DNA from 2 places in the Peteryoungia glycinendophytica genome. Region 2 is predicted to be linked to the other one. Evidence: riboswitches for the same ligand, from Rfam matches in the RefSeq annotation. Region 2 holds a riboswitch; the other holds the start of a gene.
The links. A riboswitch is a leader RNA that binds a small molecule or an ion and turns the genes downstream of it on or off. The one in region 2 is predicted to bind thiamine pyrophosphate.

Region 1: it holds a riboswitch for thiamine pyrophosphate, as region 2 does, so the genes downstream of both, thiD (bifunctional hydroxymethylpyrimidine kinase/phosphomethylpyrimidine kinase) here and thiC (phosphomethylpyrimidine synthase ThiC) in region 2, are expected to answer to the same signal.

Annotation. Positions count from the first base shown of each region.
Region 1 covers NZ_VFYP01000001.1:311,471-316,965, reverse strand. The annotation lists gene FJQ55_RS01585 (pirin family protein) at 1-95, shown strand, start outside; gene FJQ55_RS01580 (GFA family protein) at 164-559, shown strand; gene thiD (bifunctional hydroxymethylpyrimidine kinase/phosphomethylpyrimidine kinase) at 566-1,390, opposite strand; TPP riboswitch at 1,443-1,539, opposite strand; gene FJQ55_RS01570 (HAD-IA family hydrolase) at 1,658-2,329, shown strand; gene FJQ55_RS01565 (peptide chain release factor 3) at 2,406-3,989, opposite strand; gene dut (dUTP diphosphatase) at 4,076-4,552, shown strand; gene FJQ55_RS01555 (LysE family translocator) at 4,562-5,194, opposite strand; gene FJQ55_RS01550 (LysE family translocator) at 5,322-5,495, shown strand, end outside.
Region 2 covers NZ_VFYP01000002.1:361,851-367,345, reverse strand. The annotation lists gene FJQ55_RS16330 (MBL fold metallo-hydrolase) at 1-968, shown strand, start outside; TPP riboswitch at 1,016-1,149, shown strand; gene thiC (phosphomethylpyrimidine synthase ThiC) at 1,241-3,079, shown strand; gene thiO (glycine oxidase ThiO) at 3,076-4,059, shown strand; gene thiS (sulfur carrier protein ThiS) at 4,056-4,253, shown strand; gene FJQ55_RS16310 (thiazole synthase) at 4,255-5,031, shown strand; gene FJQ55_RS16305 (thiamine phosphate synthase) at 5,028-5,495, shown strand, end outside.

The DNA of each region.
Region 1 (5,495 bases), on a different contig from region 2:
CCTGGCATGGCCCGATCGTCATGAACAGCCGCGAAGAACTGATGCAGGCGATGAAAGAGCTGCAGAACGGAACTTTCATCAAGGCCGATCATTAACCTCCCGCAGTCAAGTTCATCTCGCCCGGCGTCCTCCAGCGCCGGGCTTTTCTTTTCAGGGGGATGCGATGCGGGTGACGGGATCATGCCAATGCGGCGAAGTTCGCTACGAAGCGGAGATCGATCCGGAGCGGATCGGGATCTGTCACTGCACCGACTGCCAACGCCTGACCGGGTCTGCCTATCGCGTGACGGCGGCGGCCATCACTGGCAGCCTTCGCCTCGTCTCCGGAGAGCCACGGCGCTACCGCAAGTTCGGTGACAGCGGAAAGCCGAGCGACCAGTTCTTCTGCGGCGACTGCGGCTCGCCGCTCTGGCGCGAAAGCGCCGATGGAGAGATCGGCATCCGGCTCGGCACCATAGACCAGCGACGAGAACTCAAGCCTCGCCACCAGACATGGCTCGGCTCCGCCCTGCCCTTCGTCTTCGATATCCGCGACCTTGAGTGCCACGCCGACAGCTGAAAATTTTCAGTTCCTCTGATCGGCTGACCACAGAGCATGGAAATGATGCACCGGGCCGTGGCCCGATCCGACAGACAAACTGCCCGAGGTGCGGACAGCCTCTTCCAACCATGCCTTCGCCACGCTGACCGCCTCCTGCGGTTCGAGCCCTTTGGCGACTTCCGCCGCGAGCGCGCTCGACAGCGAACAACCGGTGCCATGGGTATTGCGCGTGGCAATGCGGGACGCCTCAAACCAGGTCACCTGCCCCTCCGTCACCAGAACATCCGGGCTCTCGCCACCGGCGAGATGTCCGCCCTTGACCAGCACGCCCTTCGCCCCGAGCGCCGTCAGCCGCACGGCCTGGGATTCCATGATGCGCCGGTCGGAGGCTTCCGGATCGCCCAGCAGGGCTGCAGCCTCGGGCAGATTGGGAGTCACAAGCGTTGCGAGCGGCAGCAGACTTTCTTTGAGGACGTCAACGGCCGCGGGATCGAGCAGTGCCGCGCCGCCCTTGGCGATCATCACGGGGTCGAGCACGACCGGAATTCCGCGATGGGGTTTCAGCGCTTCGGCCACCGCGGCGGCGATGCCGGCATTGGCGATCATGCCGATCTTCACCGCATCCACCCTGACATCGGCAAAGACCATGCGGATCTGCTCCTGGACGAAGTCCGGATCGAGCGGGCGAACAGCCGAGACGCCTTGCGTGTTCTGGGCGGTGAGCGCGGTGATCACGGCCATCCCGTAACAGCCCCGGGCGGCAAAGGTTTTTAGATCGGCCTGGATGCCGGCACCACCGGAGGGATCGGAGCCGGCGATGGACAGGACGTTGCGGATCGGATTGGTCATCGGCGCGCTCCCTTCGACGGTGGAGCGGCGGCGGACTCGGGCAGCCAACTGCCGGATAGACCGAACGACTCCCTCCGCCAGCATGATCTGGGTCAGGTTCAAAGGGTGCTTCTCAGCCCGGCTTTCGCAGGACGCCCCTGTCTGCTTCCTGTCTATCCCAGAGCGTTCCGCCTGTCACGAGCGGACCTTGTCTTTGATCAATTCATTTGCCGCTTGCCGCCAAATTGGCTACCTGCCTCTCGTTCCCCCAGCATCAGGTGCACGCTCTTGACCCTTTCCCCCTCGCCTCTCCCCACCCGCTCCTACCACGGCTTCCTCTTCGACATGGACGGAACGCTGCTCAACTCGATCGCCGCCGCCGAGCGGGTCTGGGGCCGCTGGGCGGCGAAAATGGGGCTCGATGTCGAGGCTTTCCTGCCGACCATGCATGGCAAGCGCGGCATCGACACGATCCGGGGGCTGAACCTTCCGGGCGTGGATGTGGTCGCCGAAGCGCTGGAAATCGAGCGCGGCGAAATCGAGGATGTCGAAGGGATCGTGCCGATCCCCGGCGCGATCGACTTCCTGAACGCGCTTCCGGCCGAGCGCTGGGCGATCGTCACCTCGGCGCCCTCGGCGCTTGCCCGCGCCCGCATCGCGGCCGCCGGCCTGCCACAACCGCTCAAGATCGTTACGGCGGAAGACGTCAAAATCGGCAAGCCGGATCCCGCCGGCTACAGGCTGGGCGCAGAGCGACTGGGCGTCGATCCGACCCATTGCCTAGTGTTCGAGGATGTGATGGCGGGCGTGCTGGCCGGAGAAGGCGCCGGCGCGGATGTCATGGTGATCACGGCCACCCATACGCATCCGCTGGAAACACGCCATCCGAGCCTGCACGGCTATGAGGGCGTGACGGTGGATGTCGATGGTGAAGGGCTGATCCGGCTGCGTCGCCGCTGAGGCCACTGCGAGGCTGGCTTAGATGACGGCAGAGCGGCATGCGCCCTATGGAGCGCATGCCGGGTGCGTGAGCCGATCACGCCGCCTTGGCAACGTGATATTCCTTGATGGCGACCATCTTGATCGCCGGATAGCGCTCGGCTTCGTAACGCAGCGAGAACTGGTCCTGCGCCATGAAGACGGGATCGCCATCGAGATCGCGGCAGATATCGCCGCGGCGCTGGGTCATGAACTTTTCGAGATCATCCTTGTTGTCGGCCGAGATCCAGCGGCAGACGGAGAAGCGCGACATTTCGAAGGAGACCGGCAGGGTGTATTCTGCCGACAGGCGTTCCTTCAACACGTCGAGCTGCAGCGCGCCGACGACACCGACGATGGCCGGTGAACCGTCTTCCGGCGAAAAGAGCTGCACGACGCCCTCTTCGGCCATCTGCTGCAGAGCTTCCTTGAGCTTCTTCGCCTTCATCGCATCTTCCAGCCGCACGCGGCGCAGGATTTCCGGCGAGAAGTTCGGCACGCCCTGGAAGACGAGATTCTCGCCTTCGGTCAACGTATCGCCGATGCGGAGTGTGCCGTGGTTGGGGATACCCACCACGTCGCCGGCGAAGGCGGTGTCGGCCAGCTGGCGCTGCGAGGCGAAGAAGAATTGCGGTGCCGTGAGCCCCATCAGCTTGCCGGTGCGGGCGAGCTTCGCCTTCATGCCGCGTTCCAGCTTGCCGGAGCAGATGCGGGCAAAGGCGATGCGGTCGCGGTGGTTCGGGTCCATGTTGGCCTGGATCTTGAAGACGAAGGCCGTCATCTTTTCTTCCGAGGCATGCACCGTTCTGACATCAGCCACCTGGTCGCGCGGCGGGGGCGCATAGGCGCCGAGCGCATTGATCAGATCGCGCACGCCGAAATTCCGCAGCGCCGAGCCGAAGAAGACGGGTGTCATGTGGCCTTCCAGGAAGGCCTTCTGGTCGAAGGGACGGCAGGCCTCGACCGCCAGTTCCAGCTCGTCGACGAAAGCCGCGCGTTCGTTTTCCGGCAGGTGATCGGCGACGCTCTGCGGACCGTTGACCTTGCTCGGCTCGGCCTGGGTGTCACTGCCGCGGAAGGTGCTGTTGGCCAGATTGTAGGAGCCGCAGAAGCTCTTCGAGCGGCCGACCGGCCAGGTGATCGGGGCGGTATCCAGCGCGAGCTTCTCTTCGACCTCGTCGAGGATCTCGAAGATGTCCCGGCTTTCGCGGTCCATCTTGTTGACGAAGGTGATGATCGGGATGTCGCGCATGCGGCAGACTTCGAAGAGCTTCAGCGTGCGCGGCTCGATACCCTTGGCGGCGTCGATGACCATGACGGCGGCATCAACGGCGGTCAGTGTGCGATAGGTGTCGTCGGCGAAGTCTTCGTGGCCGGGCGTGTCGAGAATGTTGAAGACATTGCCTTCGTATTCGAAGGTCATGACCGAGGTGACGACCGAAATGCCGCGCTCGCGCTCGATCTTCATCCAGTCCGACCGGGTCTGGATGCGGTCCTTCTTGGCCTTCACTTCGCCGGCGAGCTGGATGGCGCCGCCGAACAGCAAGAGCTTTTCAGTGAGCGTCGTCTTGCCGGCGTCCGGGTGGGCGATAATAGCAAAGGTGCGGCGGCGGGAGACCGCCTCTGCGAGCGTTTCAGCCATGTCTCAGGAATTCCTTTTGGTCGGCGGTTATCTAGCGTTTCGACGGCCAATATGCAATTGAGCGCGCAAACAAAGGAATCCCGCCCATGTCCGCCATTCGCTCCGATGTCCTTGGTCCCATGCTCAATCTGAAGCGTCTCTCCCATGGCGAGGGGATCGATCTGCCCACTTACGAAACGCGAGGTGCTGCGGGCATGGATCTGAGAGCTGCCGTTGCCGAGGATGCGCCGATGACTTTGGCGCCGGGAAAGCGAGCCTTGGTCCCGACCGGCTTCATCTTCGAGATCCCCGAAGGCTTCGAGGCGCAGATCCGGCCACGCTCCGGCCTTGCCCTCAAGAACGGGATCACTTGCCTAAACACGCCCGGCACGATCGACAGCGACTATCGCGGAGAGGTGAAGGTGCTGTTGATCAATCTCGGCGACGGGGATTTCGTGATCGAGCGCGGCATGCGGATCGCCCAGATGGTGATTGCGCCGGTGACGCAAGCGCGGGTGGCCGAGGTGACCGAGACATCCGACACGGCGCGGGGTCCCGGCGGGTTCGGGTCGACGGGTGTATGAGGGCCCATCTCAGCGCTGCGCTTCCATCGCCATGCGGACCGCCAGCCCGGCGAGCACGGTGCCCATCAGCCAGCGCTGAACCACCATCCAGACCGGCCGTCCGGCGAGAAAGAGGGCGATGGTGCCGGCAGACAGAGCGATGAGGCCATTGCCGGTGACGGCTATCGCGATCTGCGTAAAGCCCAAGATCAGCGACTGGGTGAAGACGCTGCCGAGCGTGGGGTCTACGAACTGCGGCAGGAGCGACATATAGAGGATGGCGACCTTCGGATTGAGCAGGCTGGTGACAAAGCCCATGACGAAGAGTTTTCGCGGGCTATCGATCGGCAGGTCACGCACCTGGAAGGGCGAACGACCGCCGGGGCGGAGCGCTTGCCAGGCGAGCCAGCCGAGATACAGTGCGCCGCAGAACTTCAGGATCTCATAGGCCAAGGGGACGGCGAGCAAAAGCACGGTGATGCCGCAAGCGGTCAAGAGCATGTAGACAACGAAGCCAAGCGCCACCCCGCCCAGCGAGACAAGCCCCGCCATGGGCCCCTGGCAGATCGAGCGCGACACGAGATAAATCATGTTCGGCCCCGGTGTCAGCACCATCCCGAGACAGATGAGTGCAAAGGCGACGAAGGCTGCGAAGCTTGGCATGCGGAAGTCTCCGGACTATGGCCGGGCCACTTAAGAGCGGAGGCTTTCACGCTGCAAGGCCGATCGTGTCACCGTTGCAAGTCGGCTCGGGCGAACTTATGCAGAGAGTGCGGAGGAGGACACCACCATGACACTGGCCACGATCATCGCCTATTGCGGCGCCCTGTTCATTGCAGCGGCCATTCCCGGGCCCGGTATGACGGCCATCGTCGCGCGGGCGCTCGGGTCCGGATTTCGGCCGACGCTGTTCATGGGCTTCGGGCTAATCCTTGGCGATATTGTTTACCTCACCGCCGTGATC
Region 2 (5,495 bases):
ATCATTTCGACGGCAAGGTGTTCTTCAACCCGGGCGGCGAAGAGCCCCGTGGCTTCACCGATCTCCTGCGCTGGCAGCTCGGCGGCGGCAAGATAGACTGGCCGAAGGCCGTGGCTGCGGCCGATTTCGTTACGACCAGGCCGGAGCCGCGTGTCGAAGGGAGCCGACTGGTCGTCACCATGGTCGGCCATGCAACGCTTCTCATCCAGACGGCGGGGCTCAACATCCTGACCGATCCGGTCTGGTCGGAACGGGCAAGCCCCGTCTCGTTTGCCGGACCGAAGCGCAACAATCCGCCGGGTGTCGCTTTCGACGATGTGCCGAAGATCGACATCGTGATCGTCACGCACAACCACTACGACCATCTCGACATCGCGACCCTGAAGCGACTGATCGAGCGCGACAGCCCGCGCCTCGTCACGCCGCTCGGAAACGACACGATCATTCGCAGCGACGTGCCTCGGTTGGAGGCTGACGTCATGGACTGGGGTGACCGGATCGAGATTGGCAACGACGTCACCATTCATTGCGAGCCCTGCCACCACTGGTCGGCGCGCGGTATGGGCGACCGTCGCATGGCGCTCTGGGCGGCCTTCGTTCTGGAGACACCGGGCGGCAAGATCTACCATATCGGCGACACCGGCTATGCCGAGGGCAAGCATTATCGCGAGCTCAAGGCCAAGCACGGCGACATCAGGCTCGCGATCATGCCGATCGGTGCCTATGAGCCTCGCTGGTTCATGAAGGCGCAACATCAGAACCCGGAAGAGGCGATCGAAGGCTTCCGCTTGAGCGGTGCATCCTTCGGCATCGGCCACCATTTCGGCACCTTCCAGCTGACCAATGAAGGGATCGACGATCCGCCGAAGGCGCTTGTGACCGCCATGTCGGCAGCGGGTATCGGCAATGACCGCTTCAAGGGATTGCGACCAGGCCAGCAGTTCGAGGTGCCGCGCGCCGGCGCCTGAATGTTACCTCCCGCGTTGACAGCGGGACCGCTTTTGACCACACTTCACGCATTCACCAGGGGTGTCCCGACAAGGGGCTGAGATATCGCTACGCCAATCCCGCTAAGGACCATGGCAGCGCGGTGACCCGTTGAACCTGATCCAGTTCATACTGGCGTAGGGACGGTGCAAGCGCTGCAAAACGACGATTCGAAAACCCGAATCCCGTGGCGTCTTTCCATCATTCCGGCTGACATGACTGGGTCTCCAACCTGAACACTTGGAGCTCCACGATGAACATTGCCCCTAACTTCTCAAAGCCCGACGTCACCACCGGGCCACTACCCGCTTCGACCAAGATCTTGTTGGCAGGGGACATGCACCCTGACATTCGCGTGCCCCTGCGCCAGATCGCGCTGCACCCGACCTCCGGCGAACCGCCCGTAAATGTCTATGACGCATCAGGCCCCTATACCGACCCGCAGGCGACCATCGCCATCGACCAGGGGCTTGCCCGGCACCGGATAGCCTGGGTGGAGGCACGCGGGGATGTCGAGGCCTATGACGGGCGTGCCGTGAAGCCCGAGGACAACGGCTTCGTCTCGGCCGATAAGCTGACTCCGATGTTTCCCGTGAATCATCGTCCACTGCGCGCAACAGGCGGCAAGGCGGTGACCCAGCTTGCCTATGCCCGCGCCGGCATCATCACGCCGGAAATGGAATATGTGGCGATCCGCGAAAACCTTGGCCGGAAGGCTGCAAGGGAAGCGCTTGTCCGCGACGGCGAGAGTTTCGGCGCCGCGATCCCCGATCACGTGACGCCGGAATTCGTCCGCCAGGAGATCGCCTCGGGCCGGGCGATCATCCCGGCCAACATCAATCATCCCGAACTGGAGCCGATGATCATCGGCCGGAACTTCCTGGTGAAGATCAACGCCAATATCGGAAATTCCGCCGTCACCTCTTCCATGGCCGAGGAAGTCGAGAAGATGGTCTGGGCGATTCGCTGGGGGGCCGATACGGTCATGGATCTCTCGACCGGCCGCAACATTCACAACATCCGCGACTGGATCCTGCGCAATTCACCCGTGCCGATCGGCACCGTGCCGCTCTACCAAGCGCTGGAAAAGGTCGGCGGCATCGCCGAAGACCTGACCTGGGAGGTCTATCGCGACACGCTGATCGAGCAGGCCGAACAGGGCGTCGACTACTTCACCATCCATGCCGGCGTGCGGCTGCATTACATCCCGCTGACCGTCAACCGCGTGACCGGCATCGTTTCGCGCGGTGGTTCGATTATGGCCAAGTGGTGTCTGCATCATCACAAGGAGAGCTTCCTCTACGAGCATTTCGAGGAGATCTGCGACATCTGCCGCGCTTATGATGTCTCCTTCTCGCTGGGCGATGGCTTGCGCCCCGGCTCGATCGCCGATGCCAATGATGCCGCCCAGTTTGCCGAACTGGAGACGCTGGGTGAGCTGACCAAGATTGCCTGGGAGAAGGATTGCCAGGTGATGATCGAAGGCCCCGGCCATGTTCCCATGCACAAGATCAAGGAGAACATGGACAAGCAGCTGAAGACCTGCGGCGAGGCCCCCTTCTATACGCTGGGGCCGCTGACGACGGATATTGCACCCGGCTACGACCACATCACCTCCGGCATCGGGGCGGCGATGATCGGCTGGTTCGGTACGGCGATGCTCTGCTATGTGACGCCGAAGGAGCATCTGGGTCTGCCCGACCGCGACGACGTGAAGACCGGCGTCATCACCTACAAGATTGCGGCCCATGCCGCCGACCTCGCCAAGGGGCATCCGGCAGCGCAGCTGCGCGACGATGCGCTTTCCCGCGCCCGCTTCGAATTCCGCTGGGAAGACCAGTTCAACCTGTCGCTCGACCCGGAAACGGCGCGCTCCATGCATGACGAGACGCTGCCGAAGGAGGCGCACAAGGTGGCGCATTTCTGCTCGATGTGCGGGCCGAAATTCTGCTCGATGCGCATCTCGCATGACATCCGCGCCGAGGCCCAGAAGGAGGGCCTGACCGCCATGGCGGAGAAATACCGCGCCGGCGGCGATCTCTACATGACGGCGGACGAGGTCGCAGCGCTCGAAACGGGAGAGCGGCCATGACCGTTCTGGTGAAGGGCGCCGGTGTCGCGGGGCTGGCGACGGCGCTGGAACTGGCGCGCAGGGGTATCGCCGTCGAGGTCGTGGAGCGCCGGGCCGATATCGGGCTTGGCGCCTCCCATTGGGCGGGCGGCATGCTCGCCCCCTATTGCGAGCGGGAGGCGGCGGAAGAGATCGTGCTGACATCGGGTCTTGCCGCTGCCGACTGGTGGGACGAGGCCGTGCCGGGTCTCGTCCAGCGCCGGGGCACGCTTGTGCTGGCTAATCCCCGCGATCTCGCCGACCTCAAGCGCTTTGCGACCCGCACGCGCGGCCATCGCTGGCTGGGCGCGGACGAGATCGCAGAGCTTGAGCCGGATCTCAAAGGCTGTTTCGGCACCGGCCTCTTCTTTTCAGAGGAGGCGCATCTTCATCCACGCCAGGCCTTGCGGGGTCTGTATGAAGCCGCACGGAGGCTCGGTGTTTCCTTCCGCTTTGGGGAGGAGGCGGACGAGGCTGTAGGCTATTCAACGACCGTCGATTGCCGGGGACCACAGGCGATCGGCGAGATCGAAGGATTACGCGGTGTGCGCGGAGAGATGCTCTATCTGGAAACAGGCGATGTTGCCCTCTCCCGTCCCGTGCGCCTCCTGCATCCCCGCCACCCCCTCTACATCGTGCCGCGCGGCAACGGACTGTTCATGCTGGGCGCGACCATGATCGAGACTGACGACGACGGGCCGATCACCGCGCGCTCGATGATGGAGCTGCTCAACACCGCCTATGCGCTGCACCCGGCCTTTGCCGAGGCGCGCATCGTGGAAACCGGCACCGGCATCCGCCCGGCTTTCCCGGACAATGTGCCCCGCCTTATCGACACCTCCGAAGGCCTGGCAGTGGCCGGTATGCACCGCCACGGCTTTCTGCTGGCACCGGCCCTGGCGCGCGAGGCGGCGGAAAGGCTGACGAAGTTGGACGCTTCTGAGCGAAGGAGGACCGCATGAAGCTCACCGTCAACGGAGAAGCCCTGGAGCTCGATGCCGGTAATCTGGCCGATCTGCTCGCAAAGCTCGACTACGAGGGCGACTGGCTGGCAACCGCCGTCAATGGCGAGCTGGTTCATCGCGAGGAGCGATCCACGCATCACTTGAAGGAGGGCGATCGGATCGAGATCCTTTCGCCCATGCAGGGAGGCTGAGATGGCCCTGGAACTCTATGGCAAGGCAGTCTCCTCGCGCCTCTTGCTCGGCACCGCGCGCTACCCCTCGCCTGCGATCCTGGCCGAAGCCGTTCGGCGCTCGAAGACCGAGATCGTCACTGTCTCGCTGCGCCGGGAGACCGCAGGCGGCAAGGCGGGCGGGGCCTTCTTCCAGCTGATCCGCGATCTCGGTGTGCATGTCCTGCCCAACACCGCCGGCTGCCACAGCGCCCGAGAGGCGGTGCTGACGGCAAAGATGGCGCGCGAGGTCTTCAGCACTACCTGGATCAAGCTTGAGGTGATCGGCCATCACGACACGCTGCAGCCTGACGTTTTCGAACTCGTGGAAGCGGCGAAGATCCTCGGTTCCGAGGGCTTCGAGGTTTTCCCCTACACGACAGACGATCTGGTGGTCGGGGAAAAGCTGCTCGCCGCCGGATGCCGTGTTCTGATGCCATGGTGCGCGCCGATTGGCAGTGCCATGGGCCCGCAGAATCTGCCGGCGCTCAAATCCATGCGGGCGGAATTTCGCGACGTGCCGCTGATCGTCGATGCCGGCATCGGTCGCCCCTCCCATGCGACAACAGTGATGGAGCTTGGCTATGACGCCGTGTTGCTCAACACCGCTGTTGCCTCGGCCGGTGATCCGGCCGCGATGGCAGAGGCTTTTGCCAAGGCGATCGAGGCAGGACAAATCGCCCGTCAAGCCGGTATGCTGGAACCGCGCGACATGGCGGTACCGTCAACACCCGTCATCGGAAAGGGGGTCTTCGTATGAAGCTCGATCCCTTCTACCTCATCGTGGACAATGCAGACTGGATCGAGCGGCTGGTGCCGCTGGGGGTCAAGCTGGTGCAGCTGCGGATGAAGGACGCCGAGGAAAGCGTGCTTCGCCAGCACATCCGCCGCGCCCGGCAATGCTGCGCCGACCACGGCTGCCACCTCATCGTCAACGACTACTGGCAGATCGCCATCGACGAGGCCTGCGGCTTTATCCATCTCGGCCAGGAGGATCTGGCAACGGCAGACCTCGCAGCCATCCGCAGCGCAGGCCTGAAGCTCGGCCTCTCGACCCATGAAAAGGCCGAGCTCGAAACGGCGCTGGCTGCCAAGCCTGACTATGTCGCTCTCGGCCCCGTCTATCCGACGGTCCTGAAAAAAATGCCCTGGGCGCCGCAGGGTCTGGAACGGCTGACGGTGTGGAAGGAAAGGATCAGGCCCCTGCCCCTGGTCGCGATCGGT